Regions from separate parts of the Streptomyces sp. NPDC006711 genome, predicted to be linked through region 1. Evidence: predicted binding sites of a transcription regulator. Region 1 holds the regulator's gene; the other holds the start of a gene.

What was found. The regulator HspR, encoded in region 1, represses chaperone genes until heat shock. The targets are predictions, from matches to a motif close to TTGAGNNNNNNNNNCTCAA.
Region 2: a site for HspR is predicted at 1,727-1,745, ahead of lon (endopeptidase La). Genes of this name have one in related genera too.

The regions. Positions count from the first base shown of each region.
Region 1 covers NZ_JBIAGO010000001.1:389,506-392,912, reverse strand. The annotation lists gene grpE (nucleotide exchange factor GrpE) at 1-122, shown strand, start outside; gene dnaJ (molecular chaperone DnaJ) at 168-1,355, shown strand; gene ACFYM2_RS01735 (heat shock protein transcriptional repressor HspR) at 1,357-1,824, shown strand; gene ACFYM2_RS01730 (helix-turn-helix transcriptional regulator) at 1,904-2,803, opposite strand; gene ACFYM2_RS01725 (5'-nucleotidase) at 3,052-3,306, shown strand; gene ACFYM2_RS01720 ((2Fe-2S)-binding protein) at 3,303-3,407, shown strand, end outside.
Region 2 covers NZ_JBIAGO010000013.1:28,557-31,963, reverse strand. The annotation lists partial or broken gene ACFYM2_RS23850 (DUF3626 domain-containing protein) at 36-245, opposite strand; gene ACFYM2_RS23845 (GNAT family N-acetyltransferase) at 263-943, opposite strand; gene ACFYM2_RS23840 (hypothetical protein) at 1,011-1,364, opposite strand; gene lon (endopeptidase La) at 1,768-3,407, shown strand, end outside.

The sequences.
Region 1 (3,407 bases):
ACCGGATCGGCGAGCGTACGATCCGCCCCGCGCGGGTCGCGGTGGCCGAGCCCCAGCCGGGCGCGGCCGCCAAGGAAGAACAGCCGAGCGACGAGGAGAGCGGTGGCCCCGACAAGGGCTGACGCGGCGGTCATCGAAGAAGTGATCGTCCGGAAGGAGGGACGTCGATGAACACGAAGGACTTCGTCGAGAAGGACTACTACAAGGTTCTCGGCGTCCCCAAGGACGCCACCGACGCGGAGATCAAGAAGGCCTACCGCAAGCTGGCGCGCGAGAACCACCCCGACGCCAACAAGGGCGACACCAAGGCGGAGGAGCGCTTCAAGGAGATCTCCGAGGCCAACGACATCCTCGGCGACCCCAAGAAGCGCAAGGAGTACGACGAGGCGCGCGCCCTGTTCGGCAACGGCGGCTTCCGTGCCGGGCCCGGCGCGGGCGGCGGCAGCTTCAACTTCGACCTGGGTGACCTGTTCGGCGGGCAGCAGCCCGGCGGGGGCGGCGCGGGGGCGGGCGGCTTCGGCGGCGGCCTCGGCGACGTGTTCGGCGGGCTGTTCAACCGGGGCGGCGCGGGCGCCGGCCAGCGCACGCAGCCGCGCCGGGGCCAGGACCTGGAGTCCGAGGTGACGCTCAGCTTCACCGAGGCGGTCGACGGGGCCACGGTCCCGATCCGGCTCTCCAGCCAGGCGCCCTGCAAGGCCTGTTCGGGCACCGGCGACAAGAACGGGACGCCCCGGGTGTGCCCGACCTGCGTCGGCACCGGCCAGGTCTCGCGCGGCTCGGGCGGCGGCTTCTCGCTGACCGACCCGTGCGTGGACTGCAAGGGCCGGGGCCTGATCGCCGAGAACCCGTGCGACGTCTGCAAGGGCAGCGGCCGGGCGCGTTCCTCGCGCACCATGCAGGTCCGCATCCCGGCCGGGGTCAGCAACAACCAGCGCATCCGCCTGCGCGGCAAGGGCGCGCCGGGCGAACGGGGCGGCCCCGCAGGCGACTTGTACGTGGTGGTGCACGTCGACGCGCACCCGGTGTTCGGGCGCAAGGACGACAACCTCACGGTCACGGTGCCGGTCACCTTCACGGAGGCCGCGCTGGGGGCCGAGGTCAAGGTGCCCACGCTCAGCGGCCCGCCGGTCACCCTGAAGCTGCCGGCGGGCACCCCCAACGGCCGTACGATGCGGGCCCGCGGCAAGGGCGCGGTCCGCAAGGACGGCACCCGGGGCGACCTGCTCGTCACGGTCGAGGTGGCCGTGCCGAAGGAGCTGGACGACAAGGCCCGCGAGGCCCTGGAGTCCTTCCGCGACGCCACCGCGGGCCAGGACCCGCGGGCCGAGCTGTTCCAGGCCGTGAAGGGAGCATGAGATGGACCCCCGCCAGCGTCGCCAGCCGCCCTTCGGCGGGCGGGCGTACGAGCTGACCGACGAGACCCCGGTGTACGTCATCTCGGTGGCGGCCCAGCTCTCCGGTCTGCACCCGCAGACCCTGCGGCAGTACGACCGCCTCGGCCTGGTCTCGCCCGACCGCACGGCCGGGCGCGGCCGGCGCTATTCGGCCCGCGACATCGAACTGCTGCGTACGGTGCAGCAGTTGTCGCAGACCGAGGGCATCAACCTGGCGGGCATCAAGCGCATCATCGAGCTGGAGAACCAGGTCGCGGCGCTCCAGGCGCGGGTGGCGGAGCTGACCGGCGTCGTCGAGGGCGCGGCCGTGGCGATGCAGCAGCGCGAGGCGCAGGTGCACGCCTCCTACCGGCGCGACCTCGTGCCCTATCAGGACGTGCAGCAGACCGGCGCGCTGGTCGTGTGGCGGCCCAAGCGGACGTCGGAGTAGTCGGAATAGCCGCAGGGCCCTCCGGGGCCCCGGCGCCCCCTGTGAGGCCCGTCGTTCCCCTTGTGGGGGGCGGCGGGCCTCAGGCGTCCTGGTCCAGGATGCCCGACTGGGCGATGAGGAAGCCGAGTTGGGCCCGGCTGCCGCTGCCGAGCGCGGCGGCGAGCTTGGCGATGTGCGCGCGGCAGGTGCGTACGTTCATCCCGAGCCTGCGGGCGATGGCCTCGTCCACGTGGCCCTCCACGAGGAGCTTGGCGATGGAGCGCTGCACGCCGGTGATGCCGGCCGTCTCCAGGTGGTAGGGCACCTCGTCGTCCCAGGGCACGGCGGACTGCCAGAACTGGTCGAAGACGCCGACCAGGTACTGCACGAGCCCTTCGTGGCGCAGTTCCAGGGCGACTTGGCGGTCGCTGCGGGCCGGGATGAAGGCGATCTTCCGGTCCATGATGATGAGCCGGTCGATGATCTCTTCGAGGGTGCGCACCTCGAGCCCGTACGGCGCGATCCGTTCCACGTAGCCGATGGTGGCGGAGTGGTGGCGGGCGGTGTGCTGGTAGAGGGTGCGCATCTCGACGCCGCGCGCCACCAGGGGTTCGATGCGGCGCAGCCCCGCCTCGAAGCTCTCGGGCCTGCGTCCGCTGCCGGGCTGGATGACCAGGAGTTCGTCGGTGCACTCGTCGATGACGCGGTCGAGGGTCGCGTTGATCAGTTCGAGGCCTTCGAGGACCGTGATCGCGTGGGTGCCGGAGCGGTCGGGGGTCGCTATCGCCATGAACGGCTCGAACGTGCCGGCCAGGGCGATGGAGAGTCTTCTGCGCTCCTCGATCTCCCGTTCCAGGGGCTGCGTCAGCGAGTTGAGCACCACCGTGGGGGGAACCGGGCGCAGCAGTTCGGCGTCGTCCGGATCGGGGCGCAGCAGGGTCAGGTCGGTCAGGCACGGGGCGGCCTCGGCCTCCGACCGGGAAATGCCTCCCGTACGCAGGGCGAGGGCGTACAAGGCCGTCCCTGTCTCGCACAGATCGACCGGGCCGTGATCGTGTCCTATATGCCCCTGTTTCAACCTAGTTGCACCCCCCTCATGCTTTTGAATTACAGGAACATGATGCCTGGCCGCGCTGGTGGAAGTGGTCGGAGTGAGCCATCGTCGTATCCGCGGGGGGAGGTAATGATCAAAAGAGGTGGAGATCGGCCATGAGCAGGATGGTTCGAGCACTAAGCACGACAGCCGTTGTGGCGGCTGCTCTCTGCGCTCTCTCGGCGCCTGGGGACATCACTTGGGAGTCCCACCCCGCGAAGGCGGATGTCACGACCGCGTCGGACATCACCTGGGAGATCGCACCCAAGGTCGCGACCATAGCCGGTGACATCACCTGGGAGGTGGCGCCCAAGGCCGCGCCCGGTGACATCACCTGGGAGACCGCGCCCAAGGGTGCGGCGCCCGGTGACATCACCTGGGAGGACGCTCCCGCGGGTGCTGTCGCATGAGCTTCCCGCCTGACGACCGCACTTTTCGTCGCGAAATGGCCACGGCCTACCGCTCTGGGTGGCATTTCATCGACCTCGCCACAGCAGTCCCCCACCGTGGC
Region 2 (3,407 bases), on a different contig from region 1:
TGGGCGCGGCAGATCCACTTGGCGAGCGCAAACGTGGACCGCTGATTCACCTCGGTACGCAGCCGTACGTGACAGGAGCCGAAGCGGGGCGCGGCGCCGTCGGTGTGGCCGAACAGATTGAGCGCGCCGTACTTGGGCCGCTCCTCGGGCCGCACCCCCTGCCGGTGGTAGGCGCCCCCGAACAGCCCCCGCTCCCACTCGTCCCGCGCCCCGCTGGGGAACGCAGTCCGGCCGCCATTGGACAGATCCGCGCGGGCCGTGTTCAGGCCGGGAGCGTGCCGAAGGTCAGGCTGGCCATGGGGGAGCGGGTCTTCCAGCCCAAGGAGGTGTACAGGGAGCGGCCTTCGGGGGTGCCGACCAAAATTCCCGTGGTGGCGCCGGCCTCATGGGCGGTGTTTTGCAGGGTGCGCATCACCAGGCCGCCCAGGCCCTTGCGCCGGTGGCCGGGAGCGGTCTCGATCTGGTCGGCCACGGCCGTGGGACCTGTCGGCGCGATCTGGCCCCGGGCGGCGAAGTGGCCGTCGGCGGTGCGGACGAGGACGCGGGTTACGCCGCCCCGGGTCCACGAGGTGAGTGTGTAGCCGGCCGGGACGCGCGGGCGCTCGGCGGCGAGTGGCACCGTCATCAGGAAGCCGGGCTTGTCGAATCGCCAGCCCTCACCGAGCCACGGCCGCACGGTGTCGTCGTCGGCGAACAGCTTCAGCCAGATCCCGGGCACGCGCGCACCGTCCGCCAGCGCGCGGACGTCCGCCTCGTTGGGCGCGGGAAGCACATGGCGCGCCACGTGATGGGCCTGCCCGGCGTCGATGGTCCAGCCCCAGGGCCGCGCCATCGGATCGGAGGTCCCACGCGAGACGACCCACCCGTCAACCCAGTCCCGCACGAGCGCCCCGAGCGTCCCTGGCGTCCCTGTCTCCCGATCCGTCGCCGTCACCGTTGTCATGACCGCCCCCTGGTGGTGTGCAGTAGTGGTAATAGAAGTGGTAATAGATGCAGTCTCGTGGAGCACCTTACGGCCCTGAGCGGTCCCCGATGCGGCCGGAGGCTGCACCGGCCTGGGGCCGTGACCCGTGGGATGAGGGAGTCCGCCTGCACGGGGGTCTGCCCAATTTGTGGGGCCGAAGCGATTCCGCATGCAGCGGCACCGACACATCTACCGCCAGGTGGTGCAACCAGAGCAGATGGAACAGCACCGGCAGCACCGAGACCGGGTCACTCACTTCCGTCGCGCCGGTGTCCAGCGGACGCGACTCGACGAACACATCCCGCAGGGCCAAGACGACCGGCTCCAATCGGTGCCGCGCGTGGCGATATCCCGCCAACCACCTCACATCGCGCACCATGATCGCGTCAGGCGCCCCCACCAGCGGGAACACCCACCCCGCCTGGTCACAGGCCGCCTGTGTCGCCTCGAACTGGACCAGTCCCTCGGTTTGCGGCGATCCGCTGGGCGGCTGTCGATCACCAGCGCCGAGCCGTCGTCACGGCGTACGAAGTAGTCCGGTGCGTGCGAGACACCCCTGAACCCGCGTACCGGCGCCGAGTCCTCGAACCGCCCAGGCATCATCCGCCAACGGACGCCGAGCTCCGAGCTGCGCGGCTCGATGTACCCGACCTCGAATCCGTACGAGGGATTGGAAAGCGCCGGGGCTACCGGCATAGGACAGTTCCCGGGTGATCGCTCAGAGCGAACGGGCCTCGGGGAACATTCCTCCACTCACAAGCATTGAGTCTGCATAGCTCAACTTGACTGCCGAAGGGGAGATCATGGCTACCGAGTCCACGGCACCGTCCACACCGACCACCCTGCCCGTGCTGCCGCTCGACGACGAGGTCGTGCTGCCCGGGATGGTGGTGCCGCTCGATCTGTCCGATGCCGAGGTGCGGGCCGCCGTCGAGGCCGCGCAGGCCGCTGCCGGGCCGGACGGGGGCAAGCCGCAGGTGCTGCTCGTGCCGCGGATCGACGGGACGTACGCCGCGACCGGTGTGCTCGGGACCGTCGAGCAGGTCGGGCGGCTCTCCGACGGTGACCCCGGCGCCCTCATCCGGGGGCGTCACCGCGTGCGGATCGGCGCCGGTACCACCGGGCCCGGCGCCGCCCTTTGGGTGGAGGGCGCTCGGGTCGAGGAGACCCTGCCCGACCCCCTGCCGGGCCACGTGGCCGAGCTCGTCAAGGAGTACAAGGCCCTGGCCACCGCCTGGCTCAAGAAGCGCGGTGCTTGGCAGGTCGTCGACCGCGTCCAGCAGATCGAGGACGTCTCCGCGCTCGCCGACAACTCCGGATACTCGCCGTTCCTCACCGTCCCCCAGAAGGTCGAACTCCTGGAGACGGCCGACCCGGTGGCCCGCCTCAAGCTGGCCACCGAGCAGCTGCGCGAACACCTCGCCGAGCAGGACGTCGCCGAGTCCATCGCCAAGGACGTCCAGGAAGGCGTGGACAAGCAGCAGCGCGAGTTCCTGCTGCGCCGCCAGCTCGACGCCGTGCGCAAGGAGCTGCGCGAGCTGAACGGGGAGGGCGGCGAGGAGGACGAGAGCGACGACTACCGCGCCCGCGTCGAGGCCGCCGACCTGCCCGAGAAGGTCCGCGAGGCCGCGCTCAAGGAGGTCGAGAAGCTGGAGCGCGCCAGCGACCAGTCGCCGGAGGGCTCCTGGATCCGCACCTGGCTCGACACCGTCCTCGAACTGCCGTGGAACGAGACCACGGACGACGTGTACGACATCCCGGGCGCCCGCGCGGTCCTGGACGCCGAGCACGCGGGCCTGAGGGACGTGAAGGAACGCATCACCGAATACCTCGCGGTGCGCAAGCGCCGCGCCGAACGCGGGCTCGGGGTCGTCGGAGGCCGCCGCGGGGGCGCCGTGCTCGCACTCGTCGGCCCGCCCGGCGTGGGCAAGACCTCGCTCGGCGAGTCCGTGGCGCACGCCATGGGCCGCAAGTTCGTGCGGGTCGCGCTCGGCGGCGTACGCGACGAGGCCGAGATCCGGGGCCACCGCCGCACCTACGTGGGCGCCCTGCCAGGACGGATCGTCCGGGCCATCAAGGAGGCCGGGTCGATGAACCCGGTCGTGCTGCTCGACGAGATCGACAAGGTGGGCTCCGACTTCCGTGGCGACCCGGCGGCCGCCCTGCTCGAAGTCCTCGACCCGGCGCAGAACCACACCTTCCGCGACCACTACCTGGAGGTCGAGCTCGACCTCAGCGACGTGGTGTTCCTCGCCACCGCCAACGTCCTCGAAGCCATCCCCGAGGCGCTGCTCGACCGCATGGAACTGGTCAGGCTCGACGGCTACACCGAGGACGAGAAGGTCGTCATCGCCCGCGACCACCTGCTGCCGCGCCAGCTGGAGCGGGCCGGCCTGGAAGACGGTGAGGTCGTCCTGGAGGACGCCTCGTTGCGCAAGCTCGC